DNA from 4 places in the Pseudomonas sp. PDM31 genome. Region 3 is predicted to be linked to each of the others. Evidence: predicted binding sites of a transcription regulator. Region 3 holds the regulator's gene; each other region holds the start of a gene.
What was found. Region 3 encodes sigma-54, which starts transcription at its own class of promoters, with help from an activator protein. Its sites were predicted from a motif close to ANTGGCATNNANNTTGCTNT; they were not measured.
Positions count from the first base shown of each region.

Region 1: a site for sigma-54 is predicted at 4,206-4,225, ahead of glnK (P-II family nitrogen regulator). Genes of this name have one in related genera too.
Region 2: a site for sigma-54 is predicted at 3,054-3,073, ahead of KW839_RS19310 (flagellar basal body rod protein FlgF). Genes of this name have one in related genera too.
Region 4: a site for sigma-54 is predicted at 5,082-5,101, ahead of flgB (flagellar basal body rod protein FlgB). Genes of this name have one in related genera too.

Region 1 covers NZ_JAHUWS010000002.1:315,812-323,684, reverse strand. The annotation lists gene xerC (tyrosine recombinase XerC) at 1-341, shown strand, start outside; gene KW839_RS04675 (HAD family hydrolase) at 338-1,048, shown strand; gene sutA (transcriptional regulator SutA) at 1,237-1,557, opposite strand; gene KW839_RS04665 (secondary thiamine-phosphate synthase enzyme YjbQ) at 1,659-2,084, opposite strand; gene KW839_RS04660 (ammonium transporter) at 2,298-3,635, opposite strand; gene glnK (P-II family nitrogen regulator) at 3,671-4,009, opposite strand; gene KW839_RS04650 (accessory factor UbiK family protein) at 4,420-4,680, shown strand; gene KW839_RS04645 (YifB family Mg chelatase-like AAA ATPase) at 4,896-6,389, shown strand; partial or broken gene KW839_RS04640 (DUF4432 domain-containing protein) at 6,405-6,587, opposite strand; gene KW839_RS04635 (SrfA family protein) at 6,721-7,873, shown strand, end outside.
Region 2 covers NZ_JAHUWS010000009.1:270,587-278,459, reverse strand. The annotation lists gene napA (nitrate reductase catalytic subunit NapA) at 1-1,816, shown strand, start outside; gene KW839_RS19320 (nitrate reductase cytochrome c-type subunit) at 1,828-2,319, shown strand; gene KW839_RS19315 (cytochrome c3 family protein) at 2,329-2,925, shown strand; gene KW839_RS19310 (flagellar basal body rod protein FlgF) at 3,128-3,868, shown strand; gene flgG (flagellar basal-body rod protein FlgG) at 3,914-4,699, shown strand; gene flgH (flagellar basal body L-ring protein FlgH) at 4,752-5,447, shown strand; gene KW839_RS19295 (flagellar basal body P-ring protein FlgI) at 5,466-6,575, shown strand; gene flgJ (flagellar assembly peptidoglycan hydrolase FlgJ) at 6,587-7,873, shown strand.
Region 3 covers NZ_JAHUWS010000013.1:121,128-129,000, forward strand. The annotation lists gene mlaE (lipid asymmetry maintenance ABC transporter permease subunit MlaE) at 1-667, opposite strand, end outside; gene KW839_RS23125 (ATP-binding cassette domain-containing protein) at 667-1,476, opposite strand; gene KW839_RS23130 (KpsF/GutQ family sugar-phosphate isomerase) at 1,754-2,728, shown strand; gene KW839_RS23135 (HAD family hydrolase) at 2,728-3,252, shown strand; gene lptC (LPS export ABC transporter periplasmic protein LptC) at 3,260-3,832, shown strand; gene lptA (lipopolysaccharide transport periplasmic protein LptA) at 3,819-4,367, shown strand; gene lptB (LPS export ABC transporter ATP-binding protein) at 4,367-5,092, shown strand; gene KW839_RS23155 (RNA polymerase factor sigma-54) at 5,277-6,770, shown strand; gene hpf (ribosome hibernation-promoting factor, HPF/YfiA family) at 6,845-7,153, shown strand; gene ptsN (PTS IIA-like nitrogen regulatory protein PtsN) at 7,166-7,630, shown strand; gene rapZ (RNase adapter RapZ) at 7,633-7,873, shown strand, end outside.
Region 4 covers NZ_JAHUWS010000014.1:7,514-15,386, forward strand. The annotation lists gene KW839_RS23415 (MFS transporter) at 1-183, shown strand, start outside; gene KW839_RS23420 (flagellar brake protein) at 247-993, opposite strand; gene KW839_RS23425 (flagella synthesis protein FlgN) at 1,084-1,551, opposite strand; gene flgM (flagellar biosynthesis anti-sigma factor FlgM) at 1,600-1,926, opposite strand; gene flgA (flagellar basal body P-ring formation chaperone FlgA) at 2,123-2,884, opposite strand; gene KW839_RS23440 (chemotaxis protein CheV) at 2,968-3,900, shown strand; gene cheR (protein-glutamate O-methyltransferase CheR) at 3,948-4,775, shown strand; gene flgB (flagellar basal body rod protein FlgB) at 5,144-5,551, shown strand; gene flgC (flagellar basal body rod protein FlgC) at 5,555-5,998, shown strand; gene flgD (flagellar hook assembly protein FlgD) at 6,014-6,736, shown strand; gene flgE (flagellar hook protein FlgE) at 6,767-7,873, shown strand, end outside.

The sequences.
Region 1 (7,873 bases), on a different contig from region 3:
TGGAACAGTGGCTGCCATTACGAGCCCTGGCCAACCCGGCGGACGATGCGGTGTTTGTCAGCCAGCAAGGCCAGCGCCTGGGCCCACGGACGATCCAGCGTCGGGTCAAGGCAGCCGGCGAACGCGAGCTAGGGCAGAACCTGCACCCACACATGTTGCGACACTCTTTCGCCAGCCACATGCTGGAGTCTTCCCAGGACCTGCGGGCCGTACAGGAATTGCTCGGTCACTCGGACATCAAGACCACGCAAATCTATACCCACCTGGATTTCCAGCACCTGGCAACGGTCTATGACAGCGCCCACCCACGAGCCAAACGCATGAAAGGCGATGATTCATGAGCATTCAGTTGATCACCTTCGATCTCGACGACACCCTTTGGCACACCGCCCCGGTGATCGTCAGCGCCGAAGCCGTTTTGCGTGAATGGCTGAGCGAACATGCTCCCGCCCTCGGGGCGGTGCCGGTGGAGCATCTGTGGGCCATTCGCGAACGCATCCTGAGCATCGAGCCGAACCTCAAGCATCGCATCAGCGCATTGCGTCGACGGGTGTTGTTCCAGGCGCTGGAAGAAGCCGGTTACGCTCACGCAGTAGCGTCCGACCTGGCCGACCAGAGCTTCGAAGTGTTTTTGCACGCCCGCCACCAACTGGAAATCTTTCCGGAGGTGCAACCGACCCTGCAAGCACTGGCCAACCATTACACCTTGGGCGTGGTCACCAACGGCAACGCTGATATCCGGCGCCTGGGGCTGGCGGATTATTTCAGGTTTGCGCTGTGCGCCGAAGACATCGGCATTGGCAAACCGGATGCGCGATTGTTCCATGAGGCGTTGCAGCGTGGAGACGCCACTGCCGAGACGGCAGTACATATTGGCGACCATCCGGGCGACGACATTGCCGGTGCCCAGCAAGCAGGGCTGCGGGCGATCTGGTTCAACCCGGCGGGCAAGGCCTGGGAAGCCGAGCATCTGCCGGATGCAGAAATCCGCAGCCTGACCGAGTTGCCGGCGTTGTTGGCGCGGTGGAACCCCAGACACCCGGCCTGAAATCACACACACCCCCTATGGTAGCGAGCCTGCTCGCGATGAGGCCGTCACATTCAAAATTGATCCTGCCTGACCCACCGTTATCGCGAGCAAGCTCGCTCCCACAAGGAGATTGTCGGCGTATCCTCGATTTTCAGGCATGAAAAAGCCCGCAGCGACGGCGGGCCTTTTCAGTAAGCAAGACAGCCTCAGATAGGCCGGCTGCCGTACTTGTTGTCAGGCTTCTTGGGAGGATCGGCGACCACATTGGCCTCCACTTCCTGCACCTTGCCGCCGCGAGCCAGGAACTCTTCCATGGCCTTGGCCAGGGCGTCTCGTTCCTTGTTCTTGGCTTCGACACTCGGCAGCTCATCGACCGATACCGCTGCCTTGGCTTTGCCTTTGGCGGTCGGAACGGGCGCATCACCGCCGTCGTCTTCAGCGACGTCTTCCGCCGCTGCTTCCAGACCTTCTTCGGTTTCGTCGTCGCCTACTTCGAGGTCGTCGTTTTCCAGATCATCGTCGCTCATGTTCTACCTCATGACTTGCGAAAAGCAGATTAGTTATAGCCCAGCTTTGCCCTATGTCGAAGGCTGCCGGAAAAAATTCAACAACCGCTGCTGACCAGCGGTTATGCCCCTTCACCGTGCACGGTGGCGAGGACTTTACGAGCACCGCCATGATCACGGTGCTCGCCCAGATAAACGCCTTGCCAGGTACCCAACGCCAGCCTGCCTGCCGCAATCGGCAAACTGAGCTGACAGCCAAGCACGCTGGACTTGAAGTGCGCCGGGAGGTCGTCCAGGCCTTCGTCGTTATGCTCATAGCCGTCTGTTCCTTGTGGGATCAGACGATTGAAAAATCGTTCGAAGTCGCGACGTACCGCCGGATCGGCGTTCTCGTTGATGGTCAACGACGCCGAGGTATGCTGCAGCCACAAGTGCAACAGACCGACCCGACACGCCTTGAGTTCAGGCAGGCCGGCGAGTAACTCGTCCGTTACCAGATGAAAGCCCCGGGGCCTCGCCCGCAGGGTAATCAGAGTCTGTTGCCACATACAGTTCTCCGCACGTTCGGGGCGCATTCTAGCGTGCTCTGGGAAAAAACAAAGGCCCTAATATTCCTTCAATCATGTAAGCCTTCGACCGCACAAAAACACCGGACATCGACGACATACAACTTGCAGGTAAAAACCCTTCAGCCGCTAGTTGAATGACTAATTCCAGACAAAAAAATGCCCGGCAAGCCGGGCAAGTTTTCATACGCTTGCTTACAAGTTGTAGCCGCGCTCGTTATGAAGCGCCAGATCGATGCCGACCGCCTCTTCTTCTTCGTTGATGCGCAGGCCCATGACCGCGTCCAGCACCTTGAGAATGATGTAGGTAGCGACTGCGGTGTAGATCACCGTGAAGCCCACGCCTTTGCACTGAATCCAGACTTGTGCAGCGATGTCGGTCACGGTGCCGAAGCCACCCAGGGACGGTGCAGCGAACACACCGGTCAGGATTGCGCCGAGAATGCCGCCGATACCGTGGACGCCAAACGCATCCAGGGAGTCGTCATAGCCGAGCTTGCGTTTCATCGTGGTAGCGCAGAAGAAGCACACCACGCCAGCCGCCAGACCGATCACCAGTGCGCCCATCGGGCCAACGGTGCCAGCAGCCGGAGTGATGGCTACCAGACCGGCGACCACACCCGAAGCAATGCCCAGCGCGCTTGGTTTGCCGTGGGTGACCCACTCGGCGAACATCCAGCCCAGTGCCGCAGCAGCGGTTGCGATCTGGGTCACCAGCATCGCCATACCGGCGGTGCCGTTGGCCGCAGCGGCGGAACCGGCGTTGAAACCGAACCAGCCGACCCACAGCATGGCCGCGCCCATCAGGGTGTAACCGAGGTTGTGCGGAGCCATCGGGGTGGTCGGGAAGCCTTTACGCTTGCCCAGTACCAGGCAGGCGACCAGACCGGCCACACCGGCATTGATGTGCACCACGGTGCCGCCGGCGAAGTCCAGTACGCCCCAGTCCCACATCAGGCCGCCGTTGCCGGACCAGACCATGTGCGCGATCGGTGCATACACCAGGGTGAACCACACACCCATGAAGATCAGCATCGCGGAGAACTTCATCCGCTCGGCGAAGGCACCGACGATCAGCGCCGGGGTGATGATGGCGAAGGTCATCTGGAAGGTGATGAACACCGCTTCAGGGAACAGCGCCGCAGGGCCGGTCAGGCTCGAAGGCGTGACACCGGCCAGGAAGGCCTTGCCCATGCCACCGAAGAACGAGTTGAAGTTGACGACGCCCTGTTCCATGCCCGTGGTGTCGAACGCGATGCTGTAGCCATAAATGACCCACAGGACGCTGATCAGACCGGTAATGGCGAAGCACTGCATCATCACGGAAAGAATGTTTTTGGAACGAACCATGCCGCCGTAGAACAGCGCGAGGCCAGGAATGGTCATGAACAGCACGAGGGCTGTCGAGGTCAGCATCCAGGCGGTGTCGCCGGAGTTGAGGACTGGGGCCGCCACTTCGTCTGCCGCCAAAGCAAGGCTGGGCATTACGATGGACAACAGGGCTCCTAGCCCTGCGAATTTACGCAGAGTCATATTGTTTTCTCCTGGGGCGTTGGGTTTGTAGCGGCTTAGATCGCGTCGGTATCGGTTTCGCCGGTACGGATGCGAATCGCCTGTTCCAGATTGACCACGAAGATCTTGCCGTCACCGATCTTGCCGGTGTTGGCGGCCTTGGTGATGGCCTCGATGACCCGGTCCAGATCCTTGTCGTCGATGGCGACGTCGATCTTCACCTTTGGCAGGAAATCGACCACGTACTCCGCGCCGCGATACAGCTCGGTGTGACCCTTCTGCCGACCGAAGCCTTTGACCTCAGTGACGGTAATGCCCTGCACGCCGATCTCGGACAGCGACTCGCGTACGTCGTCCAGCTTGAACGGCTTGATGATGGCAGTGACTAGCTTCATGAAAACTCTCTCCCGAATTTGGTGGACTTGCCCCAGGAAAACAAACCCGTCTCAAGTCTAAGCGCAGTGCCTGGCTTTGTAACGCATCGTCGGCCCTGACCTGCCCGTCCGACGCCCCTCACGAAACACTCCCCCGCTTCGCTTGGCGCACTGCGTTCGTCACAGTGACTGCATCAGTGCATGGGTCATCAGGGTCTAAGCAGAAAGCTTGCCATCTCCACAAAAACTACTGTTTTCAAGCCTTTACCCGCAGATGACTGCTTCTTCGCCACAACACGCGACGCGATACGCACAACAACGGTGCGACACCGTCCGTCCATATGCGCGAAAAGCGTGCATCCCTTGCCCGCGCAAATGACTATAGATGCTGCGTGATACACTGCCCGCCATTGCTATCAGGACATTTCCCCATGCTCGCGCCCAAAGACTTCCTCGACGCCCTGAGCGGCACCGCCTCCCGCCTCTTCAGCGGTGACACCCCGCTGCCGAAAAGTGAAATCGAAAGCCAGTTCAAAATGTTGCTGCAGAGCGCCTTCAGCAAACTGGATCTGGTCAGCCGGGAAGAATTTGATAGCCAGATGGTTGTATTGGCGCGGACCAGGGCGCGGCTGGAGGCACTGGAAACGAAAGTGGCTGAGATGGAAGCGAAGCTCACTCCACCCACCGAGTAAACACCGCGATCCCTGTGGGAGCTGGCTTGCCAGCGATAGCGCCCTCAAGATCGCCATCGCCAGCAAGCCGGTTCCTACAGCTTGTGCGATGGAGCGGTGGTATCAGCAACATCCTGAGAAAGTTTGTCTTCTCTGCCGCGACGCGAAAACCTCACCCCGCAACTACCCTTGAAAAACCCGCAGGAAGCGGCTCCCCGTCACCTCAAGGAACGACCATGTCCCTCTCCATCGTCCACAGCCGCGCCCAGATTGGCGTGGATGCGCCCGCTGTCACCGTTGAAGTCCACCTGGCCAATGGTTTGCCGTCACTGACCATGGTCGGTCTGCCAGAGGCGGCGGTGAAGGAAAGCAAGGATCGGGTGCGCAGTGCGATCATCAATTCAGGGCTGCAATTTCCGGCGCGACGGATCACGCTGAATCTGGCGCCCGCAGATTTGCCCAAGGATGGCGGGCGGTTCGATCTGGCGATTGCCTTGGGGATTCTGTCAGCCAGCGTGCAGGTGCCGACGCTGACTCTGGATGACGTGGAGTGCCTGGGGGAGTTGGCGCTTTCGGGCGCGATACGTGCCGTGAAGGGCGTATTGCCGGCTGCGCTGGCGGCGCGCAAGGCCGGGCGGGTGCTGATGGTGCCACGGGCGAATGCCGAGGAAGCCTGCCTCGCGTCCGGGCTAAAGGTGATCGCTGTGGATCACTTGCTGCAGGCCGTGGCGCACTTCAACGGGCATACGCCTGTTGAGCCCTTCGTCTCCGATGGGTTGATGCACGCCAGCAAGCCCTACCCCGATTTGAATGAAGTACAAGGTCAGCAAGCCGCCAAACGGGCCTTGCTGATTGCTGCGGCGGGGGCGCATAACCTGTTGTTCAGCGGGCCGCCCGGCACGGGCAAGACGCTGCTGGCGAGTCGTTTGCCGGGCCTGTTGCCGCCCTTGGCCGAAAGCGAGGCACTGGAAGTCGCGGCGATTCAATCGGTCACCAGTTGTGTGCCGCTCAGCCATTGGCCACAGCGCCCCTTTCGACAACCACACCATTCCGCCTCAGGACCGGCACTGGTGGGCGGTGGCTCGAAACCACAACCCGGCGAAATCACCCTGGCCCATCATGGCGTGCTGTTCCTCGATGAACTCCCGGAGTTTGATCGCAAGGTATTGGAGGTGTTGAGAGAGCCACTGGAGTCCGGCCACATCGTGATTTCCCGCGCCAAGGACCGCGTACGCTTCCCGGCGCGCTTTCAACTGGTCGCCGCGATGAATCCCTGCCCCTGTGGATATCTTGGCGAACCGAGTGGCCGTTGTTCCTGTACGCCGGACATGGTTCAGCGCTATCGCAACAAACTGTCGGGGCCACTGCTGGATCGTATTGATCTGCACCTGACGGTTGCTCGCGAAGCCACGGCATTGAATCCTGCGTTAAAACCCGGCGACGACACTGCCACCGCCGCCGAGTCGGTTGCCGATGCACGGGAACGGCAACAAAAGCGCCAAGGCTGTGCCAATGCCTTTCTCGACTTGCCGGGCCTGCGCAGACACTGCAAGTTATCCACAACAGACGAAACCTGGCTGGAGACGGCGTGTGAACGACTGACCTTGTCACTGCGAGCGGCCCATCGACTGCTCAAAGTAGCGCGCACCCTTGCGGACCTTGAACAAGTCGATGAGATCAGACGCGAGCACTTGGCCGAAGCGCTGCAATACCGGCCAACAAGCCAGTAGCTCAAAGTGCTTTGTGACCGGCGAATCCCAGCCCATGCGCATATTGCCGATCCGGTCCTGCAAGACGTTCATGCCGCGAGTCGGCACCACCGAGAGTTTCATCGTGCCGTTATCGTTGTCGACGATGCTGACGCCCTTCGCTCGAGCCTTCCCAAGCCAATTAAATTTGACCTTATGCAACCTCCGCACGCTTACGTTAGTCTCATACGGATTGAACCTCCGGCAGATTGTCTGCGATATCATAATGACATCAATGTCGCACGCTAAATGCAGGAGCAAGTACAGACACATTTGTCTGTCATTTTTGCGCAACGGATCGTATGGAGTTTGAATGCGCGGGGCACTATTACGCAGCGGTAAGAGCGGGTCATTCACTGCCCTCGGCGAAACAGGTCAACCGGTCTACCGGGCAGCCCTGCAATTGCGCGAAGCCATTCGCCGCAAGAACCCCGATTTGGTCGATCATCTGGCCATCCCTCAAAGCGATGAACTCGGCAACCAGATCGATTGGTACAGCGCCCTCGAAGGCGATGTTATTCCCTGGAGCAGCGCGACCGAAGAAGAACGCGCCCCTGCCCGTCGCCAGCTTGAATCGCTGAAAACTGCGCTCGAGGAATTGAGCCAGCGTTTCCTGGTCACTGATTCCGGCGAACCGCAGCAAGGCGACAAAGCCGTGTTCGGCAAGCTGCTCAAGCGCGTCATTCATTTCCCCGACGAAAACTTCGTCTACCTGGTGCAAGGCAAACCCGTGCTCACCTTTTGGGGTTTCGAGCATGCCGGCACCGGCATTGGCGATCCATTGCACTGCCTCTATCAGATTCCGCCCGCGTTCACGCCGCCACCCGCGGTCGAAGCGCCTGTTGTGGCGCCCGTCGTGCCGGTGGTTGCTCGTCCATGGTGGCGCCGCTGGTGGTGGCTGTTGCTGCTGCCGCTCCTGCTGCTGCTTTTGTGGTTGCTGCTCGGCCTGCGCGGTTGCGTGCCGATTCCGTCGGTGGCGGTAGACCTGCTGCCTGAGGGCATCGTGCCGGTGGAAAAACAACTGGAAGATCCGAAACTGCCTGGCAATGTCACGACGTTGAATGGCGTTCCGGTGAATGGCACTGTCGTGGGCTCCACCACAGGAACTGGCACCGCTGTGACCGGAACTCATGGCGTGGAAGCGCCGGCGGTCGAAGGTAGCGAGGCTGACGCAGCACCCACCGGCGTGACCCAAGACCCGGCCAAAGACCCGGCAGCGGACCCTGCCGCCGAATCGCCAGCCACACCACCCGAAAACAAAACCGCGCCGCCGGATATCACATCACCCGAGGCCGAAAAACCTGCGGCCCCAAAAGCCGGCCCTCCCCTGAGCATCCCGCCAGACGCCGCCGACGGTGCCGCCAAGTTCCTCGACGGTCAGTACAACGCAGGCGCCGGGATACAAGACCGCCGGACTGGCAAACCGCTGCGTCTGGAATACCAGCTCAAGGACGGTAAGGGCCAAG
Region 2 (7,873 bases), on a different contig from region 3:
CGATCGGCGGTTGAGCCAGCCGAATGTGAAAGTGGCCGTGCTCTCTACGTTCGAACACCGCAGTTTTGAACTGGCCGACATTCCGATGGTGTTCAAGCCGCAGACGGACCTGCTCATCCTCAATTACATCGCCAATCACATCATTGAAAGCGGTTCGGTCAACAAAGACTTCGTCAGCAAACACACCAAGTTCGCCAAAGGCACCGATGACATCGGCTACGGTTTGCGTGCCGATAATCCGCTGGAGATGAAAGCCAAGAATGCCGACAAGGCGAACACCTGGACCGACATCGACTTCGAGCAGTTCGCTGCTTTCGTAAAGCCCTACACCCTTGAGCGCACCGCGAAGGAAACCGGCGTACCAGCCGAGCGCCTCAAGGCATTGGCCGAACTGTACGCCGACCCCAAGCGCAAGGTGGTTTCGTTCTGGACCATGGGTTTCAACCAGCACACCCGTGGTGTTTGGGCCAACAACCTTATCTACAACATCCACCTGCTGACCGGGAAAATCAGCGAGCCTGGCAACAGTCCGTTCTCCCTGACGGGCCAGCCTTCGGCCTGCGGGACGGCACGTGAAGTGGGCACGTTCTCCCATCGCTTGCCGGCCGACCTGGTGGTCACCAACCCGGCGCACCGCGCCACCGCGGAAAAAATCTGGAAACTCCCGGCAGGCACCATCAAGGAAAAGGTCGGGTTCCACGCCGTGCAGCAAAGTCGCATGCTCAAGGACGGCGTGCTCAATGTGTACTGGACCATGGCCAGCAACAACATGCAGGCCGGGCCCAACATCATGCAGGAAGTATTGCCGGGTTGGCGCAACCCGGAGAACTTCGTGGTGGTGTCGGATGTGTATCCCACCGTCTCGGCACAGGCGGCCGATCTGATTTTGCCAACGGCAATGTGGGTGGAGAAAGAGGGCGCGTACGGCAACGCAGAGCGGCGTACGCAGTTCTGGCATCAACTGGTCTCGGCGCCGGGTGACGCCAAGTCGGACCTCTGGCAATTGGTCGAGTTTTCCAAACGCTTTAAAACCGACGAAGTCTGGCCGCAGGAGCTGTTGGCCAGTTCACCGCAATACCAGGGCAAGACCCTGTATGAGGTGCTGTTCAAGAATGGCCAGGTCGATCAGTTCCCGGTGGAACAAATGGCGCAGGGCTACCAGAACGACGAGGCCCGGGATTTCGGTTTCTACCTGCAAAAAGGCCTGTTCGAAGAATATGCCCAGTTCGGCCGTGGACATGGTCATGACCTGGCGCCTTTTGATCGTTATCACTCCGAGCGCGGCTTGCGCTGGCCCGTCGTCGAAGGCAAGGAAACGCTCTGGCGCTTCCGCGAAGGCTACGACCCGTATGTCGAGAAGGGCAGTGGCGTGCAGTTCTACGGCTACCCCGACAAGAGAGCGATCATCTTCGCACTGCCTTACGAGCCTCCTGCAGAAGCCCCGGACGCGGACTTCCCGTTCTGGCTGAGCACCGGTCGGGTGCTTGAACATTGGCACACCGGGACCATGACCCAGCGTGTCGAGGAGCTCCATAAAGCGATCCCCGATGCGCTGGTCTACATGCACCCGGCCGATGCCAGGGCCTTGAATGCCCGGCGTGGCAGCGAAGTGAAGCTGATCAGTCGGCGCGGCGAGATGCGTGCGCGGATTGAAACCCGGGGGCGCAACAAGCCGCCCCAAGGCCTGGTGTTCGTGCCGTTTTTCGATGCCAACAAGCTGATCAACAAAGTCACGCTTGATGCAACGGACCCGATCTCAAAACAGACCGATTACAAGAAATGCGCGATCAGGATTGAGTTGATCGCGACGGCATAAGGAGAGCTTTCATGAATTATCGTTCGCTGTCCTTTCTTGTCGTGCTGCTGACGTGGCTGCCCACGACATTTGCCGCAGAGCCCGCTTACCCCCTGGATGCACCGGCACCGGATGGTCGCAGAGCCGGCGGGACCCTGACCCAGGAGCTGCCGGCACCGCCTATCGCAGAAGACGAGAACAAGGACCTCAAGCGTGAGCGCAATTACCCCGAGCAACCGCCCACCATACCCCACAGTATTCGCGGGTATGCCATCGACATGAACAGCAATAAGTGCCTGACCTGCCACAGTCGCGCCAACAGTGCGCGTACCCAGGCGCCGATGATCAGCATCACTCACTACATGGACCGTGACGGCCAGGCTCTGGCGGCGGTGTCGCCGCGCCGCTACTTCTGCAACCAGTGTCACGTGCCGCAAAAGGATGTGAAGCCACTGGTGAACAACAGCTTCAAGAACATCGACCAGGTCTTGCAAGATGAAATACACCAGCAGCCGAAACCTTGAGGAGAGGCCATGAAATCTTTGCTTGCCTTGTTCAAGGATTATTGGGGTGTGCTGCGTCGGCCCAGCGTGCATTACAGCCTGGGTTTTCTGACCCTCGGCGGGTTTATCGCCGGGGTGATTTTCTGGGGTGGATTCAACACCGCGCTGGAAGCGACCAACACCGAGCAGTTCTGCACGTCCTGCCATGAAATGCGCGACAACGTTTTCGTCGAGTTGCAGGAAACCATCCACTACACCAACCGTTCGGGCGTGCGCGCCACGTGCCCGGACTGTCACGTCCCTCACGAGTGGACGCACAAGATCGCCCGCAAGATGCAGGCTTCCAAGGAGGTCTGGGGTAAGCTGTTCGGCACTATCAGCACCCGGGACAAGTTCCTGGACATGCGCCGGGAGCTGGCCGAACACGAGTGGGCACGGCTCAAGGCCAACGATTCGCGGCAGTGTCGCAACTGCCATAACTTCGAGTTCATGGACTTCACACGCCAGGGCAAGCGCGCCGCCAACATGCACTCCACCTCGTTGGCCAGCGGCCAGGCAACCTGTATCGACTGCCATAAAGGCATTGCTCACAAGTTGCCCGACATGAGCGGCGTGAAAGGCTGGTAGCCGGCTTTTCACGGCGTTGCCGCCAAGCGGCATCAGCGCGCCGGTTTTTCGTCTTCGATACATCGTTCAATTCCCTTCCGATCAGCCCCAGCCCCCTGTTTAAAAGGGGTTGGCGCCGCTGCGCGCAAGTTGGTCTGCAAATTGCTACAACCTGCGCAACACAGCGGTGGGCGGCAACCGTCCGGCATGCAGAGGAAAGATTGTGGACAAGTACCTTTATGTGGCAATGACCGGCGCCAGCCAGAATGCACTGGCGCAAAAGGCTCATGCCAACAACCTCGCGAACATCTCCACCAACGGCTTCCAGAAGGACCTGGAGCAGGCGCGTTCGATGCCGGTGTTCGGTGACAGCTTTCCGGCGCGTGCGTTTGCCATGTCTGAACGCCCGGCCACCGACTTCTCCCCTGGCAGCCTGGTGGAAACCGGCCGCGACCTCGATGTTGCCGTGCAAGGCAATGGCTGGCTGGCGGTGCAGAACCCCGATGGCGGCGAAAGCTACGTGCGTACCGGTAGCCTGGTGGTCGACGCCCTGGGCGTGCTGCGCGCTGGCAATGGCATGCCGGTGATCGGCAATGGCGGGCCGATTGCCGTGCCACCCGAGCAACAAATCGAGGTGGGCGAGGACGGCACCATCAGCATTCGCGCGATGGGCGAAGGCCCTCGTGTCATGGCGGAAGTCGACCGCATCAAGCTGGTCAACCCGGACATCAAGAACATGACCAAAGGCCTGGACGGTTCGATTCACACCCGGGACGGCCAGCCGGCGCAAGCCGATGCCAACGTCAAGCTGGTGTCCGGGTTCCTTGAGTCGAGCAACGTCAATGCCGTGGACGAGATGACCTCGGTACTGGCCCTGGCCAAGCAATTCGAACTGCACATCAAGATGATGAACACCGCCAAAGACGATGACCAGGCCATGGCTCGGGTCTTGCAGATCAGCTAATTATCAGAACGTCGCGCCGTAAAACAGGCGCACGAGGAGAATCGAATGCTTCCGGCTCTATGGGTTGCCAAAACAGGTCTGTCCGCCCAGGACACCAACCTCACCACCATTTCCAACAACCTGGCCAACGTATCGACCACGGGCTTCAAACGTGATCGCGCCGAGTTCCAGGACCTGCTCTATCAGATCAAGCGTCAGCCAGGCGCCCAGTCGACCCAGGACAGCGAACTGCCGTCGGGTCTGCAACTGGGTACCGGTGTGCGCATCGTCGGCACCCAGAAAAACTTCACCGCCGGCAGCCTGCAAACCACCGAGCAGCCGCTGGACATGGCCATCGACGGTCGCGGTTTCTTCCAGATCCTGCAACCGGACGGCACCACGTCCTACACCCGTGACGGTACGTTCCACCTGGACTCCAACGGCCAGATCGTCAACGCCAGCGGCTTCGCCCTGGAACCGGCCATTGTCATTCCGAACGACGCGCAAACCTTCACCGTCGGTCGTGACGGCACCGTGTCCATCACCGTTGCCGGCAATCCGGCTTCCCAGGTGATCGGCAACCTGCAAACCGCCGACTTCATCAACCCGGCCGGTCTGCAGGCAGTGGGCAACAACCTGTTCCTGGAAACCGCTGCCAGTGGCGCGCCGCAAGTCGGCACTCCGGGCCTGGCTGGCTTCGGCACCACGCTGCAGAACACCCTGGAAACTTCCAACGTCAGCACCGTTGAGGAGATGGTCAACATGATCACCACTCAGCGCGCCTACGAGATGAACTCCAAGGTGATCTCCACCGCCGACCAGATGCTCTCGTTCGTAACGCAGAATCTGTAATCAAGTCTATGAGGCGGTCATGAGGCCGCCTGCAACACCGTGAGGTAGGGTCATGAATCGCTTTGTATCTGTTCTGGCACTGAGTGGGGCTGTTGTGCTCGCCGGCTGCGTTCCTTCGACGCCCAAGCCCAACGACCCTTATTACGCGCCGGTGTTGCCGCGTACGCCGTTGCCGGCTGCAGCGAACAATGGCTCGATTTATCAGGCCGGGTTTGAACAGAACCTTTACAGCGACCGCAAGGCGTTCCGGGTGGGCGACATCATCACCATCACCTTGAACGAGAGGACCCAGGCCAGCAAAAACGCCAACTCGCAAATCGGCAAGAACAGCCAGGCGAGCATCGGCTTGACTTCGTTGTTCGGCGCCACACCCAGCACCAACAACCCGTTTGGCAGTGGTGACCTGAGTCTGGATGCCAGCTACGAAGGCGATCGCGCGACCAAGGGTGACAGCAAGGCCGCACAGGGCAATACCCTGACCGGTTCGATCACGGTGACTGTTGCGGATGTATTGCCCAACGGCATCATCGCGGTTCGTGGCGAGAAGTGGATGACCCTCAACACCGGCGACGAGCTGGTGCGGATCGCCGGACTGGTTCGCGCCGATGACATCGCCACCGACAATACCGTGTCGTCGACCCGTGTCGCCGATGCGCGCATCACCTACTCGGGTACAGGTTCCTTTGCCGATGCGAGTCAGCCAGGCTGGTTCGACCGTTTCTTCCTCAGCCCGCTGTTTCCTTTCTAGGTGGCTTTCCAGTTGAGCATGTTGAACTTCAGAAGTCTCATCGTTGCCGCCCTGATGTTGCCGGTCGCCTTCAGTGCTCAAGCCGAGCGCCTGAAGGACATCGCCAGCATTTCCGGCGTGCGTTCCAACCAATTGATCGGTTATGGCCTGGTGGTCGGGCTTAACGGCACCGGCGACCAGACGACGCAAACCCCGTTCACCCTGCAGACATTCAACAACATGCTTTCGCAGTTCGGCATCAAGGTGCCGCCGGGTTCGGGCAACGTACAGTTGAAGAACGTCGCGGCGGTGTCGATCAGCGCCGACTTGCCGCCGTTCGCCAAGCCTGGGCAGCAGGTCGACATCACGGTTTCCTCCATCGGCAACTCCAAGAGCCTGCGCGGCGGTACCTTGCTGTTGACGCCGCTCAAGGGTATCGACGGCAACGTCTATGCGGTGGCCCAGGGTAACCTGGTGGTCGGCGGTTTCGACGCCGAAGGCCGCGACGGATCGAAGATCACCGTCAACGTTCCGTCGGCCGGTCGCATCCCTGGCGGTGCCTCGGTCGAACGAGCGGTACCGAGCGGGTTCAACCAGGGCAACAGCCTGACCCTGAACCTCAACCGCTCCGATTTCACCACGGCCAAGCGCATTGTCGACAAAATCAACAACATGCTCGGCCCAGGCGTGGCCCAGGCCATCGACGGTGGCTCGATTCGCGTTAGCGCGCCGCTCGATCCAAGCCAGCGGGTCGACTATCTGTCGATTCTCGAGAACCTTGAAGTCGATCCGGGCCAGGCGGTGGCGAAAGTCATCATCAACTCCCGCACCGGTACCATCGTGATCGGCCAGAACGTCAAGGTATCCCCGGCCGCCGTGACCCACGGCAGCCTGACCGTGACCATCACCGAAGACCCGATCGTCAGCCAGCCCGGCCCTCTGTCCAACGGTCAGACGGCCGTCGTGCCCCGCTCGCGGGTCAACGCCCAGCAGGAAGCCAAGCCGATGTTCAAGTTCGGCCCGGGTACCACCCTCGACGAAATCGTCCGTGCGGTGAACCAGGTCGGCGCGGCACCGGGTGACTTGATGGCGATCCTCGAAGCTCTGAAGCAGGCCGGTGCGTTGCAAGCCGACCTGATCGTGATCTGAGGACGGCCATCGTGGATATGCGCAAGAGCGGTCTGGTCAGCAGTAGCGATTCGGGTTCCTATTCGGACCTCAATCGTCTGAATCAGCTCAAGGTCGGTGACAAGAACAGCGACGGCAACCTGCGCAAGGTCGCGCAGGAATTCGAGTCGCTGTTCCTGGGGGAAATGCTCAAGTCCATGCGTTCGGCCACCGACGCGCTGGGCCAGGACAATCCGCTCAATACGCCGGCGGCCAAGCAGTACCAGGAAATGTACGACCAGCAGTTGGCCGTTTCCATGTCCCGCGAAGGCGGTGGCATTGGCCTGGCGGACGTCCTGATGCGGCAGATGTCGAAAGACAAACCGCTGGCGCCGGGTGAAGCGGCCGCTGCATCGCTGGCCAAACAGGAGGCGGCCAAAGCTGCCGTGCAAACACCGGTGGCTGCCGGTACGGTGGCGCTCAACGGGCCGCTGTCGCGGATCAATGGTCAGCGTCCATTGTGGGCTTCGCGCTCGGTGCATGCGCCGCAAGAGGCGGGCGAGGGTGCCCATCGCAATGACATGGCGCTGATCAATCAGCGACGCCTGGCTCTGCCGCCCAAGCTGGCGGATCGTCTGCTGGCAGGCTTGGTGCCTTCAGCGACGCCTTCGGTAACAGTCAACAAGACGCCTTTGCCGGAACGTATCGGCACGACCGGCTCGGGGCCGTTGTACAACGGCGACTGGCTGGCGACTGCACAGCAGCAGGCATCGGGCGGGCGCGTGCAGATTTATGGTCGCGCAATGGCGCAGATTCCCCTGGCGCCGGCGAAGAAAGCGTTCAATTCCGCCGACGATTTCGTCAACACCATGCTGCCAATGGCCAAGGAAGCTGCCGATCGCATCGGCGTCGACCCACGTTACCTGGTGGCCCAGGCCGCACTGGAAACCGGTTGGGGCAAATCGGTCATGCGCGCCCAGGATGGCAGTAGCAGCCATAACCTGTTCGGCATCAAGGCCGGCAGCAGCTGGAACGGCGGTTCGGCGCGGGCGATCACCAGCGAGTTCCGCAACGGCGCGATGGTCAAGGAGACGGCCGAGTTCCGTTCCTACGACTCCTACAAAGACAGTTTCCATGACCTTGTCACCTTGCTGCAGAGCAACAATCGCTATCAAGAAGTCGTGAAGTCGGCCGATAACCCAGAACAGTTTGTACGCGAGTTGCAGAAGGCCGGTTACGCAACCGACCCGGACTACGCAAGCAAGATTTCGCAGATAGCCAAGCAGATGACCAGTTACCAGAACTACGCTGCGGCGGGCGCTTCCACCACGCCTTTATAG
Region 3 (7,873 bases):
ATACGGCGATCCAGGTCACGACAAAGGCAAAGACAACACTTTTGACGATCCCGTTCAGGACATCATCGGCGAATGTCACGCTGTTCTGCATGTTCGACCAGTAGGAGCCCTCATAGACGCCCAGCCAGTCCACCGCCACCCACGAACCACCCCAGATGCCCACCACGCTGAAAATCATCGCCAGCACCGGCAGGGAAATGAAGCCGGCCCACAGGCGCGGGGCAATGATGTACTTGAGCGGGTCGACCCCGATCATTTCAAGACTGGACAACTGCTCGGTGGATTTCATGTTGCCGATTTCGGCTGTCAACGCCGAACCGGCACGCCCGGCGAACAGCAAGGCCGTCACCACCGGCCCCAGTTCACGCAACAGCGTCAGCGCAACCATCTGCCCGACAGCCTGCTCGGAACCATAGCTGGACAGGATGTTGAAGCCTTGCAGGGCCAGCACCATGCCGATGAACACCCCGGAGACCACGATGATCACCAGGGACATGACGCCCACCGAATGCAGCTGCTTGATCAGCAACCCGAAACCGCCGCCAATGCCACCGCGACCGAGCAGGGCATGAAACAGGAACAGCGTCGCACGCCCGAACACCGCCAGCGCATCAATGGCTGCGTGGCCGAACCGGCGTACACGTTCTATTAATGAAGTTTTGCGCATCAGCGCTTCCCCAGAAGATCTGCGCGGTAATCCGTCGCTGGAAAGTGATACGGCACCGGCCCATCAGGCTCACCGGTCATGAACTGGCGAATCCGTGGGTCATCCGAGTTCATCAACTCGTCTGGCGTGCCCTGCCCCAGCACCTGGCCATCGCCCACCACATAGATGTAGTCGGCAATGCTCGCGGTCTCGGCCAGATCGTGGGAAACCACGATGCTGGTGATACCCAGCGCATCGTTGAGCAAGCGGATCAAGCGCACCAGAACGCCCATCGCGATAGGGTCCTGGCCGACAAAGGGCTCGTCATACATGAGGATCTGCGGATCCAGGGCAATCGCCCGGGCCAGCGCGACACGACGCTTCATGCCACCGGACAGTTCGTCGGGCATCAGGTCGATAGCGCCACGCAGGCCCACGGCCTGCAATTTGAGCAGAACGATGTCGCGGATCATTTCTTCCGGCAGCCGGGTGTGGACCCGCAGAGGAAAGGCGACGTTCTCGAACACATCGAGGTCGGTAAACAATGCGCCGCTCTGAAACAGCACGCCCATATGCTTGCGCGCATCGAACAGGTCGCTGCGCGAAAGCTCCGGCAAATTCTGCCCATTGACCCAGACTTCGCCGCTGGTAGGCCGCAACTGGGCGCCCATCAAACGCAGGAGCGTGGTCTTGCCGCACCCGGAAGGCCCCATGATGCCGGTGACCTTGCCGCGCGGTATGCGAATATCAACGTTATTGAAAATGCTCCGCGCACCGCGCTTGAAGGTCAGTCCCTTCAGCTCGACCGCGTAGGCGTTATCGGCACTCATCTAAACTCCTTGCGATGCAGCCTCTTGCTCGGGCGCCTGGCTTTCCAGCGAAAGCACATACCTCCCGGGCAGGCCGAACAGGCGGCGAACTATATCACTGCAAAGGCCACGCGCCCAAGGCTAAAGCCGGGCCATGTGCAACAACATGAATGACTGAAAGCTTCTTTATAGAGGCTTCGTGGTAACAAGGAGTGACAATGCGCGACGAACTAGCGTGAGGGATTCGATCATAACCGCTATAATCGCCGCCTTTTCATCGGGCTATACGATTTCAGACATGAGCCAATCCAGCGACCTGATTCAATCGGCACAACGCACCATCCGCCTCGAGGTAGAGGCCGTACAAGGCCTGCTGCCCCATATCGACGCGGATTTCGTACGCGCTTGCGAGATGATTCTGGCCAGCAAAGGCCGCGTGGTGGTGGTCGGCATGGGCAAATCCGGGCACGTCGGCAACAAGATCGCCGCCACCCTGGCCAGCACCGGCACAACGGCTTTTTTCGTGCACCCGGCCGAAGCCAGCCATGGTGACATGGGCATGATCACCCGTGACGACATCATTCTGGCGCTCTCGAACTCCGGCTCCACCAATGAAATCGTCACCCTGCTGCCACTGATCAAGCGCCTTGGCATCAAGCTGATCAGCGTGACCGGCAACCCCGAGTCGGCGCTGGCCAAGGCTGCCGAGGTCAACCTCAATGTTCACGTCGAGCATGAAGCCTGCCCATTGAACCTGGCGCCCACCTCGTCGACCACCGCAGCACTGGTCATGGGCGATGCCCTGGCTGTTGCGCTGCTGGAAGCCCGCGGCTTTACCGCCGAAGACTTCGCCTTTTCCCACCCCGGTGGTGCACTGGGTCGACGGCTGCTGCTGAAAGTGGAAAACGTCATGCACGCCGGCCAGGAGCTGCCACAGGTGCAACGCGGCACCCTGCTCAAGGACGCGCTGATGGAAATGACCCGCAAGGGCCTGGGCATGACCGTGATCCTGGAAGCCGACGGCAAACTGGCGGGGATCTTCACCGACGGTGATTTGCGCCGAACCCTGGACCGCAGCATCGACATCCACAGCGCCACCATCGACCAGGTCATGACCGCCCATGGTAAGACTGCCCGGGCCGAGATGCTCGCGGCCGAAGCACTGAAAATCATGGAAGACCACAAGATCAACGCGCTGGTCGTGGTCGACGGCGACGACCGCCCGGTCGGTGCCTTGAACATGCACGACTTGCTGCGCGCAGGAGTAATGTAATGACCATTGACCTGATGCAACGTGGCAAGCAGATCAAACTGGCGGTTTTCGACGTCGACGGCGTCCTCACCGACGGGCGCCTGTACTTCCTCGAAGACGGCAGCGAGTTCAAGACCTTCAACACCCTCGACGGCCAGGGCATCAAGATGTTGATGGCAGCCGGCGTACAGACAGCTATCATCAGTGGCCGCAAGACCCCGGTGGTCGAGCGACGGGCCAAGAACCTCGGCATCCCGCACCTTTATCAGGGACGAGAGGATAAACTGGTGGTACTGGACGAACTTCTCGCCCAACTCAATCTAAGCTATGAACAGGTCGCCTATCTTGGCGACGACCTGCCGGACCTGCCGGTGATTCGCCGCGTAGGCCTGGGTATGGCGGTGGCCAACGCCGCCAGCTTCGTGCGCGAACACGCCCACGGCATTACCGTTGCCCGTGGCGGCGAAGGTGCCGCACGCGAATTCTGCGAATTGATCCTGCGCGCCCAGGGCCGCCTCGATGCGGCCAACGCTGCGTACCTGTGAGCCCACTATGCTGAGCAAAAAGTTTCGCAACACACTACTGTTCGGTTGCATCGCTGCGATATTCGCCGCGGTCGGCTATTGGAACATCAGCCCTGAACGTTTCCTCGACAAGCCGGTTGTGCCTGTCGATGAAAGTGCCATCGACTATTACGCCATCAATGCGCACAGTGTGCAGTTCCTGCCGGACGGCGGATTGCAATACGAAATGACGTCGGACAAGGTCGAACACCTCAAGGCGACCGAAGTGACACTGCTGACCAACCCCGACCTGAATATGTTTCGCGGTACGGAGTTTCCATGGCATGTCCAGAGTTTGCGCGCTGAAGTAAACCCGGACGGCACGGAAGTCGAATTGATCGATGACGTGCGCATCACTCGCTTCGACGAGAAAAACCGAAGAACCCTGATCACCAGCACCCGCATGACGGTGTTCCCGCAGCAAGAATATGCGCAGACCGAGCAAGACGTTAGAATCGACGGCGCTGGCGGTGTATCGACTGGCAAGGGAATGAAAGCGTATTTGAAAGAAAGCAGGATACACCTGCTATCGAACGTAAGAGGACAGTATGAGGCTCGTTAAAACCCTTCCGATTTTGCTCAGTCTGGGCGCAGCACTGGGAAGCGTGAGCGCCTGGGCTCTGCCGGACGATCAACAACAGCCTATTCGCATTCAGGCCGACGACGCCCAACTGGACGACAAGAACGGTGTTGCCACCTACACCGGCGACGTAATCATCACCCAGGGCTCGATGAAGGTTACCGGCAACAAGGTAACCATGACCCGCACCCCCAACGGTGACATCGACGTGGTGACCTCGGTGGGCAATCTGGCCTACTTCGAGCAGTTGCAAACGGCTGGTGATACCAAGCCTGTGCAGGGCTGGGGCGTGACGATCCAGTACCACGCCGCGCAAAATCGCGTCGTGCTGATCGACAAGGCCAAAGTTGTCGACAAGGACAACAACATCACCCAGGGCGAGAAAATCGTCTACGACACCGAGAAGAAGCTCGCCAGCGCCGGTCGCGCTACCGGCAGCAAGGTGACCGAGTCGCGCCCGCGCATCGACATGGTTATCCAGCCGAAGAAGAAAACCGACGAGAAAAAGGCCCAGTAATGGCAACTCTGAAAGCTCAGCATCTGGCCAAGAGCTACAAGAGCCGCCAGGTCGTACGTGATGTCAGCCTGTCCATCGACAGCGGTCAGATCGTCGGCCTGCTCGGCCCCAACGGCGCCGGCAAGACCACCTGTTTCTACATGATCGTAGGCCTGGTGCAGGCTGATCAGGGTCGCGTGCTGATCGACGACCTGGACGTCAGCCACCAGCCAATGCACGGCCGTGCAAAGGCCGGCATCGGCTATCTGCCGCAGGAAGCATCGATCTTTCGCAAACTCTCGGTGGCCGACAACATCATGGCGATCCTCGAGACCCGCAAGGAGCTCGACAAGGCCGGTCGCCGCAAGGAGCTGGAAAGCCTGCTGCAGGAATTCCACATCAGCCACATCCGCGACAACCTCGGCATGAGCCTGTCCGGCGGTGAGCGCCGCCGCGTGGAGATCGCCCGGGCACTGGCCACCAACCCGAAATTCATCCTCCTGGATGAACCTTTCGCCGGCGTCGACCCGATTTCGGTGGGCGACATCAAACAGATCATCTACCACCTCAAGGCCAAGGGCATTGGCGTGCTGATCACTGACCACAACGTCCGTGAAACCCTGGATATCTGCGAAACCGCCTACATCGTCAACGATGGCCAATTGATCGCCGAGGGCGACGCCGAGACCATCCTGGCCAACGACCTGGTGAAGGAAGTTTACCTGGGCCATGAGTTCCGCCTGTAAGCGCTGAGGTGTCTGGCAGGTCGCCAGAGTGCTTATCTCGATAAAAAATCAACACTTTTTTATTGTTACAGCGCTCTAGGCAAACACTGCAGTTTCGGGCATATAATTTGCTTATGTTTGGCGCTTCGGCGCCCTGTAGTGGATGGCGCATGTGCGCCGGCGAATAAGGTGTTAAGCCCCTGCCATGAAACCATCGCTAGTCTTGAGAATGGGCCAGCAGCTGACGATGACACCGCAGCTGCAACAGGCCATCCGCCTGCTCCAATTGTCGACCCTGGACCTGCAACAGGAAATCCAGGAGGCGCTGGAGTCCAATCCGATGCTCGAACGCCAGGAAGAAGGCGACGACTTCGACAACTCCGACCCCCTGGCCGACAGTGCCGAACAGAAGCCCAATACCGACATTCAGGAGCCTTCCTACCAGGAAAGCGCCCCCACGGTGGATAACCTGGAGGAAGGCGACTGGAACGAGCGCATTCCCAACGAGCTCCCCGTCGATACAGCGTGGGAAGACGTTTATCAGACCAGCGCCAGCAGCCTGCCAAGCAACGATGACGACGAATGGGATTTCACCACCCGCACATCGGCTGGCGAAAGCCTGCAAAGCCACCTGCTGTGGCAGTTGAATCTGGCGCCGATGTCCGACACCGATCGGCTGATAGCCGTCACCCTGATCGACTGCATCAACAATCAGGGCTACCTGGACGAGACACTCGAGGAAATCCTCGAAGCCTTCGATCCGGAGCTGGACATTGAACTGGACGAAATCGAAGCCGTCCTGCACCGCATCCAGCAATTCGAGCCCGCTGGCATCGGCGCCCGCAACCTGAGCGAGTGCCTGCTGCTGCAATTGCGCCAGTTGCCGGCCAAGACCCCTTGGCTGGCCGAGGCCAAGCGCCTGGTCAGCGACTACATCGACCTGCTGGGCAGCCGCGACTACAGCCAGCTGATGCGCCGCATGAAACTCAAGGAAGATGAGCTGCGCCAGGTGATCGAACTGGTTCAGAGCCTCAACCCTCGGCCCGGCTCGCAGATCGAGTCCACCGAAGCCGAGTACGTCGTACCGGACGTCATCGTGCGCAAGGACAACGAGCGCTGGCTGGTCGAACTGAATCAGGAGTCGGTGCCACGCCTGCGCGTCAACGCCCAGTACGCCGGTTTCGTGCGCCGCGCCGACACCAGCGCCGACAACACCTTCATGCGTAACCAGTTGCAGGAAGCCCGCTGGTTCATCAAGAGCCTGCAAAGCCGCAACGAGACCCTGATGAAAGTGGCGACCCAGATCGTCGAGCACCAGCGCGGTTTTCTCGAGTACGGCGATGAAGCCATGAAGCCGCTGGTCCTGCATGACATCGCCGAAGCGGTGGGCATGCACGAATCGACGATTTCCCGGGTCACCACCCAGAAGTTCATGCACACCCCTCGGGGAATATATGAACTGAAATACTTTTTCTCCAGCCACGTCAGCACCTCCGAAGGCGGTGAATGCTCGTCTACGGCGATCCGCGCGATCATCAAAAAACTGGTTGCCGCGGAAAATCAGAAAAAGCCATTGAGTGACAGCAAGATCGCTGGTTTACTGGAAGCACAAGGCATTCAGGTGGCTCGCCGCACCGTCGCCAAATACCGCGAATCCCTCGGGATCGCGCCTTCGAGCGAACGTAAGCGGTTGATGTAGAGCCACGCCACAGCGTTCCAGTGGTAGATCATCTGATCTACCGCTTTATGCACTGGCAACGAAGGAGAAGCTGTATGCAAGTCAATATCAGTGGACACCAACTGGAAGTGACCGAACCTCTTCGCACCTACATCGGCGAAAAACTCGAACGATTGGAAAGGCATTTCGACAAGATCACCAACGTGCAGGTCACGATGACAGTCGAAAAGCTGAAGCAGAAAATCGAAGCCACCTTGCATATTCCCGGTAGTGAAGTAGTCGCAAACGCAGAACATGACGACATGTATGCGGCTATCGACTCACTCACCGACAAGCTGGATCGCCAACTCAAAAAGCATAAGGAAAAGACCCAGAGCCTCCTTCAGGGCGCAACCGGTCGTTAACACTCCCAACCCATGATCCGACTTGAAAGTATCCTGACCCCCGGCCGTTCCCTGGTGAACGTGCCGGGCGGCAGTAAAAAGAAAGCCCTCGAACAAATTGCCAATCTGATCGCCCGCGAAGTGCCGGGCATGGAGATGCAAGATGTCTTCGAGGCATTGATTGCCCGTGAAAAACTCGGTTCCACCGGGTTTGGCAACGGCATCGCCATTCCCCATTGCCGCCTCAAGGGCTGCAATTCGCCCATCAGTGCCTTGATGCACCTGGACGCACCCATCGATTTCGACGCCATCGACGGCGCACCGGTTGACCTGCTGTTCGTACTGCTGGTCCCGCAAGCCGCTACCGATGCGCACCTTGAGTTGCTGCGGCAGATCGCCAGCATGCTCGACCGCAAGGAAGTACGGGAAAAGCTGCGTAGCGCCCCAAGCAACGAAGCCTTGTATCAGGTTGTCCTGGACGAGCAGAACGGTCAGTAATCATGCGCTTGATCATCGTCAGTGGCCGTTCCGGCTCAGGTAAAAGTACCGCCCTCGATGTACTCGAGGACAACGGCTATTACTGTATCGACAACCTGCCTGCCGGGCTGCTGCCGGAACTCGCGCAAACAGCGCTGATCCACACTGAACTGACTCAGCCGCTGGTGGCCGTATCCATCGACGCGCGCAACCTGCCAAGCCACCTGTCGCGCTTTCCCGACCTGCTCGAGGAAGTTCGCAGTC
Region 4 (7,873 bases), on a different contig from region 3:
GTCGATGAACAGGTGGTGCAGGATCAGATGTGCAATCCGGTGAGTTCGGAGCCGGACGCTGAAACCGAAACCGAAACCGAAACCGAAACCGAAACCGAAACCGAAACAAAGCCGGAATCGGACCCACCGCCAGAAGACCCGGACTCGGGGCGTGAGCAAAGCTTCACCGAGGCCAGGCCGTAATCGCGATGCATAAAAAACGGGCAGTCACCGCCAGGGACTGCCCGTTTTTCATGAAGCGTTGAATCAGATGTCGTCTTTGTCGAAGCGGCGCGCTTCGCGTTGCAGCTGGTAGACGAACCGCTCGACCTGACGCTGCACCAGCCCGCTCATGTTGTGGAAACGAATGCCGGCGAAGGTGGTGGAGATCTTTTCTTCGAAGTGCAGGTAACGCAGCTCGACCGGTGCCGTCATTTTGCCAAAGGGCAACTCGGCGTTGAATCGGTCATAAACCTGACCCAGTTGCAGGCTGCCAGTAATGTCGCCTTCGAAACGCAGCTTGCAGCCAGTCGCGGAGATATCCAGCAGCTTGCCGGGATAGGCTGTCTTGAGCTTCTCGCCGTCCAGGTTTACGTCTACCAGTTGCGCCAGCTTCAACGCCGCCCGGAACGCATTGCGACGCTGGTGGTAGACCACTTCATCCGGCAGGGTGCCGCGATAGCAGCGACCGCCAGCGGACTCATCGATGCTCAACCGGCCATTGCTTTCCCAGGCAATGCGCACGCCTTCGTGGAAGCCTTCGACCTTGAACGGCTCGCCGGCGAGCAAGTAACGTTCGCCATCGCGAGGGACCATTTCGTCCAGCGCAATCATGCCGCCTTCACGGTCCAGATCAACCAGATAGCTCTGGAAGCGCTGGCTGCGTTCATGAAAGGTGATGATCAGGGGGTCGTGGCTTTCAAGTAACTGGCGCAGGTTGCTGGAGATTTCCAGAGGCGTGGAGAGCACCTTGGGTGGCTGCGGGGAATCATCCACATTTAGGGCATTTGACACGGCTAATCAATCTCCAGGCAAATTTGACTACGGCTGGCTATCATTTTGCCAGTATGTTGCGCGTAGTGATAGAGCGGGCTCAACGTGGAGCTAGGCCTGACTGAGTGCGCGAGGCTTGGCAAGCTTGGAGAAAGTGCCGCTGGCGTCGTAAAGCGCCGGGGTTTCACCGCCATTGAGGATTTTCAACTGGGTGGCCGTGGCCATTTGCTGGGTCAGGATCGACTTGCCGTTGTTGGCGTTGATGGCCTGGCATTGCGCGAGTAGATCGGTCAGCGCGTCACTTTGCGCCAGCAACTGTTCGCCAATGCTTGATTGGCTGGCCAACTGCTCCAGACCCTGGCGGCTGGTCGGCAGATTGAGGCTGGAGAGTATTTCACTGCGCTTGCGGCCATGCTGTTCAAGCAAGACGATCAGGGCCTGTTTCTGCGCCAGAATGTCCTCGAGCAATGGCATGTCGCGGCCATGCAAGGCAAGCGATTCGGTCTGCAGCAACTCCAGCAGATGTTGCGTCGGTGCAAAGTCGTCGGTAATCAGTTGCAGTAAATGAGTGTCGTGCATGGCGGGCCTTGGGTTTTAAGCGTCCAAAAGCCTGGCGCCGGCCGGGGCCTAGCGCTGGGCTTCGAAGTTGAGCAGTTTGCTGGCTACGCGGTTGCTGTCGACTTTATAGCTGCCATCGGCAATCGCTGCTTTCAACTCGGCCACGCGGGCTTTGTCGACGGCAGGCTGATCGCGCAGCTTGTCAGTGACCTTCTGCAACTGCTGAGCCTCTTCGCTGAAATGTACCGATTCCCCGCTTTTGACGGTACCGGCCTGTTCGGCCGCGGATTCCAGCGGCGCGGATTTGCCGGCTTCGGCAGTTTCCCTGGCGGCGCTGGTACGTGTACTGCCCGTAGGGGACGAGGAGCTGTTCAAACGGCTGAAATCGATGACCATGATAAAACCTCTGGGAATTTGGACGCTTGCCCTGTTTTCGGCCATACCCTGGAAAACTTTAGGCTCATTTATCAATGAGTCTGCGCGCGTCAACGCTTGCCGTGCATAGGGCACAGTTTAGGGAACCGCTGGGGCCAGCGCCATGTTTTCGCAATCCAGGCGCTTGATGGGCACAGAACATCGCCAAATCAACTCCCTACATGAATACCTCCACCTGCCCGGGCGCGGTCACCTGCGCCTTGATAACCCGTTGAGAGTTCAGGTTTTTCACCCGTATCTGTTCGCTCAGGCCGCCGTTTGAAAGGGCTTCGCCGGGCATTCGCACACTGAGCGTGCCACTGCGGGCGGTAATCACGACCTGATCGCCCTTGCGTATGACTTCCGCCTGTTCGATATGCACCAGGGTAATCAACTGGTCTGCGACCATTGGTCGGGTCAGTCGCTGCCCGATCGCCTGGTCCAGGGAAGTCAGGTAGCCCTGGTTGATCGAGCTGATGTCGCGTTCGCGCAGGATCACGTCTTCAGGCTCGACGATGGCTGCGCGGCGCAATGGCCGGGCGACGGTCACGACATCGCGGAACAGGCGTACTTGAGCGGGTACGAAGACGGTCCAGGGGGTGGCGCCCTCACAACGGACCTTGACCGTGACGCGCCCCAGTGGCTTGGCCGGGCTTTCGAGTGACGCTGTCAATTCCTTGTCACACATGGGCATGCGCAGTCGCGGATCGAGCTGGTTGACCTGTATCTCGTAGCGACCTTCGGTTTGACTGGTAGCCAGATAGTCTTCTACGGTGAATTCAAGAAACCCCTGGGTGACGCCGATAAGCATGTCAGGCAAGGTAACCGCGTCAGCAAGGGCAGGGCTGCCAGCGTTGAACAGGCAAACGGCCGCGAGCACGCCGAATAATTTGCGGCAGGGCGTGGTCAGGTGTCGAAAAAATGTCGGTTCTGTGTTCATGACAGATAAAAAAGCAAGCGCCGTGCCGTTTAGTGATGAAGGTGCGTCGCAACAACACTTGGCGTTGGTGTAGGAGTCTGGGCATGGCTGGTGTAATGGATTCGGTGAACCAGCGCACGCAACTGGTGGGGCAGAATCGCCTTGAGCTGTTGTTGTTTCGTCTCGACGGTCAGCAGCTGTATGGAATCAACGTATTCAAGGTTCGGGAGGTGCTGCAATGCCCCAAACTGACGTTGATGCCAAAATCCAGTCCTGTGGTGTGCGGTGTGGCAAATATTCGCGGGGCGACCATCCCGATCCTTGATCTGGCGATGGCAACCGGCTCTGGTGCTCTGAAGGACAAGAACAATCCTTTCGTGATCATCACGGAGTACAACACCAAGACCCAGGGTTTCCTGGTGCGCTCGGTGGAGCGCATCGTCAACATGAACTGGGAGGAGATCCATCCGCCACCCAAGGGCACCGGTCGCGATCACTACCTGACGGCGGTGACACGGGTCGACAACCAGTTGGTCGAAATCATCGACGTCGAGAAAGTGCTGGCGGAGGTGGCGCCTACTTCTGAGGTGATTTCGGTTGGCGTAGTGGATGTTGAAACCCAGCACAAGGCGTTGTCCTTGCGTGTACTGACGGTCGACGACTCGTCCGTGGCGCGCAAGCAGGTCACGCGATGCCTGCAAACGGTCGGCGTAGAAGTCGTAGCGCTCAATGACGGGCGCCAGGCACTGGATTACCTGCGCAAGCTGGTCGATGAAGGCAAGAAACCGGGGGACGAGTTCCTGATGATGATCTCCGACATCGAGATGCCGGAGATGGATGGGTACACCCTGACGGCCGAGATCCGCAACGACCCGCGCATGCAGAATCTGCATATCATCCTGCACACTTCGTTGTCGGGTGTTTTCAATGAGGCGATGGTCAAGAAGGTCGGTGCCGATGACTTCCTGGCCAAATTTCGCCCTGATGACCTGGCATCCCGGGTAGTCGACCGGATCAAAGCAGCAGACTTCAGCTAGGGGCTCGTTGCTCCTGGCGGTCAACACGATTTTAGAGGCGGACATCATTGTCTACGGGTAATTTGGATTTCGAACAGTTCCGGGTTTTCCTGGAAAAAGCCTGTGGCATTTTGCTCGGTGAAAACAAGCAGTACCTGGTCTCCAGTCGTCTCAACAAGCTGATGGAGCAGCAAGGCATCAAGTCTCTGGGTGAGTTGGTCCAGCGCATGCAAACCCAGCCACGCAGCGGTTTGCGTGAGCAGGTGGTAGACGCCATGACCACCAACGAAACCCTGTGGTTTCGTGACACTTATCCGTTTGAGGTGTTGAAGAACAAGGTACTGCCCGAAGCGATCAAGGCCAGCCCCGGCCAGCGCCTGCGTATCTGGTCGGCGGCTTGCTCGTCGGGGCAGGAACCCTATTCGCTGTCGATGGCGATCGACGAGTTTGAACGTATCAACCTGGGCCAGTTGCGCATGGGGGTGCAGATTGTTGCCACCGACCTGTCCGGCACCATGTTGAACAACTGCAAGACCGGCGAGTACGACAGTCTCGCCATTGGTCGTGGTCTTTCACCCGAGCGCCTGCAGCGTTATTTCGACCCCAAGGGGCCGGGGCGCTGGGCAATCAAGGCGCCGATCAAGAGCCGGGTGGAGTTTCGTTCGTTCAACCTGCTGGACAGCTACGCAAGCCTGGGCAAGTTCGACATCGTGTTCTGCCGCAACGTGCTGATCTACTTCTCCGCCGAGGTGAAGAAGGACATCCTGTTGCGTATTCACAGCACGTTGAAGCCGGGCGGTTACCTGTTCCTTGGTGCGTCCGAAGCGCTGAACGGTTTGCCGGACCATTACCAGATGGTGCAGTGCAGCCCGGGTATCATTTACCAGGCCAAGTGATGTTGTCGGCGTCATCAACGAACGGGAGTCCTCAGGGGCTCCCGTTTTTTTATGCTTGATGATTACTTCAGTGTCGCTTCGATCCAAAAGTGGGAGCGGGCTTGCTCGCGAAGGCGTCCTGCCAGTCGCCATCAACGTTGATTGATACACCGCTTTCGCGAGCAAGCCCGCTCCCACAAGGTCAGTGTTGTTCTCCACACCGAGTCAGGCGGCAGAAAAGCGGCATGCGCCGGAAAACCGTTGCCGCTTTTCTGGCATTGCCACCTTGCCGCTGCTCGCAAAGCCCCGGTTTACGGGCTTGTTTGAATTGGCATGAGGCTTGCTAACTTCAACGTACGAAAAATCAGGTCACCCAAAGGTTTCCCGACATGAGCATCAGCTTCGATAAAGCGCTCGGTATCCACGAACAAGCCCTGGGCTTTCGCGCCCAGCGTGCCGAGGTCCTGGCCAACAACATCACCAACGCCGATACCCCGAACTACAAGGCTCGGGATCTGGATTTTTCGAAAGTGCTCGCCGAGCAGAACGAGAAAACCAAAAACGGCACCTTCGCCCTGAACATGACCAACAGCCGTCATATCGAAGCCGAGGGCCTGGGCAATGGTGACGGGTCGCTGATGTATCGCACGCCGATGCAACCGTCGATCGACCAGAACACCGTGGACGCCCAGATTGAACAGTCGAACTACGCGGAAAACGCAGTTGGCTTCCAGGCCAGCTTCACCCTGCTCAACAGTAAATTCAAAGGGCTGATGTCAGCCCTGCGCGGAGAGTAAGCCATGTCTCTATCCAGTGTTTTCAACATTGCCGGTAGCGGCATGAGTGCCCAGACCACTCGCTTGAACACCGTCGCTTCGAACATCGCCAACGCCGAGACCGTCTCGTCGAGCATCGACCAGACCTATCGCGCACGTCATCCGGTATTCGCCACCATGTTCCAGGGTGGCCAGAGCGGTGGCAGTAATTCGCTGTTCCAGAACCAGGATGCGGCCGGTCAAGGCGTACAGGTGCTGGGTGTGGTCGAAGACCAGAGCAATCTTGAGGCGCGCTACGAGCCGAATCACCCGGCGGCCGATGCCAAGGGCTACGTCTACTACCCGAACGTCAACGTGGTGGAAGAAATGGCCGACATGATTTCCGCGAGCCGTTCGTTCCAGACCAACGCCGAAATGATGAACACCGCCAAAACCATGATGCAGAAAGTCCTGACCCTCGGTCAGTGATAAGGGGCGACTCAGATGAGTGTTACCGATTCCACCGGTGGTTTGAGCCTCAATGACATCCTGGCCAACTCCTCGGTCAAGGCCACTACCACGCAGGACGGTCTGGGGGCAGCTACCGGCAGCGCCACGGGCAAGAAAGCCCTGGGCAAGGATGCGTTCCTGCAATTGTTGGTGACGCAGCTGAAAAACCAGAACCCGCTGGAGCCCCAGGACAACGGCGAGTTCGTCGCTCAACTGGCCCAGTTCAGCAGTCTGGAAGGCATCACCACGCTCAATGACACCGTGACCGGTCTGGCCAGCAACTACAACTCGTCCCAGGCATTGCAGGCTTCGTCGCTGGTGGGCCGTTCGGTCATTGCCCCTGGCGACAAGGCGGTGGTCGATACCACCAAGAGCCTCAGCGGCACGGTAGTGGTACCGGCATCGGTGGCCTCGGCCACCTTGAAAATCACCGACTCCACCGGCACTACCGTACGCACCATCGATCTGGGCGCGCAGAAAGCCGGCAATGCCAGCTTCATCTGGGATGGCAAGAACGATGCGGGTGAGACGGTACCTGCCGGCACTTATACCTTCGGGGCGACGAGCACCATTGATGGCCAGTCGGTAGCGCTGATCACCAACCTGCCAGCCACCGTCAACAGCGTGACCATCAGCCAGACCGGCGGTGAGTTGATGCTTAATCTGGCCGGGCTGGGCAGCATTGCCCTGTCCAAAGTACAAACCATTGGTATGTAGAGCCGACTAACACGGCACAAGGAGTGGATTATGTCTTTCAATATCGGCCTTAGCGGTCTCTATGCAGCCAACAAACAACTGGACGTGACCGGCAACAACATCGCCAACGTCGCCACCACCGGTTTCAAATCGTCCCGTGCAGAGTTCGAAGACGTGTACTCGGTGACTCGCCTGGGTACAGGCAGCAAGACCGTCGGCAACGGCGTGCGTCTGGCCAACGTTTCCCAGCAGTTTACCCAGGGTGACATCAACAACACCGGTAACGTGCTGGACATGGGCATCAACGGCTCCGGCTTCTTCGTATTGAACAACAGCGGCTCGCTGTCCTATACCCGTGCCGGTACCTTCAAGGTCGACAAGGAAGGTTTCGTCACCAACACCGATGGCACCTCGCGTCTGCAAGGTTACGGTGTGGATGCCGATGGCAAGATCGTCAATGGCGTGTTGACCGACTTGCGCCTCGACACCTCCAACCTGGCGCCAAAAGCCACCACCAGTGTCTCCTCGACGATCAACTTGAACTCCACGGCGCCGATCATTGATCAGGCCGTTGTTTCCAACCAGTTTGATCCGACCAAGACGCAAACCTTCACCAAGCAGTTCAGCACCCCGATTTTCGACACTCAGGGTAACCAGCACACCATGGATCAATACATGGTGAAAACCGGTCCCAACACTTGGGATACCTACACGCTGATCGATGGTCGCAACCCGGATGGCAGCGCGCCGACTGGCCCAACTGCGGTCGACCCGGTTCCTTCGACCATGACGTTCGATACGTCTGGCAAACTGGTTTCGGTCAGCACCCCGGTGCCACCAACCGTTCCACCGACCGTGCCGGCACCTGCGCCAGTTATCGGCAGCGATCTCAAGATCAACGGTTGGGTACCAGGCACCGTGACCGCCGGCGTCTGGGCCGCCAACGGCGCAGCCGCCGACCCGGCAGGGTTGAGCATTTCCATGAGCAACACCACGCAGTTCAACGCCGATACCGCTCGTTCGATCCCGGCGCAGAATGGCTACGCCACCGGCCAGATCACCAACCTGACCATCGACGGCAGCGGAGTGCTGCTGGCCAACTTCAGCAACAACCAGACCAAGCCGATCGGCCAGATTTCACTGGCCAGCTTCGCCAAC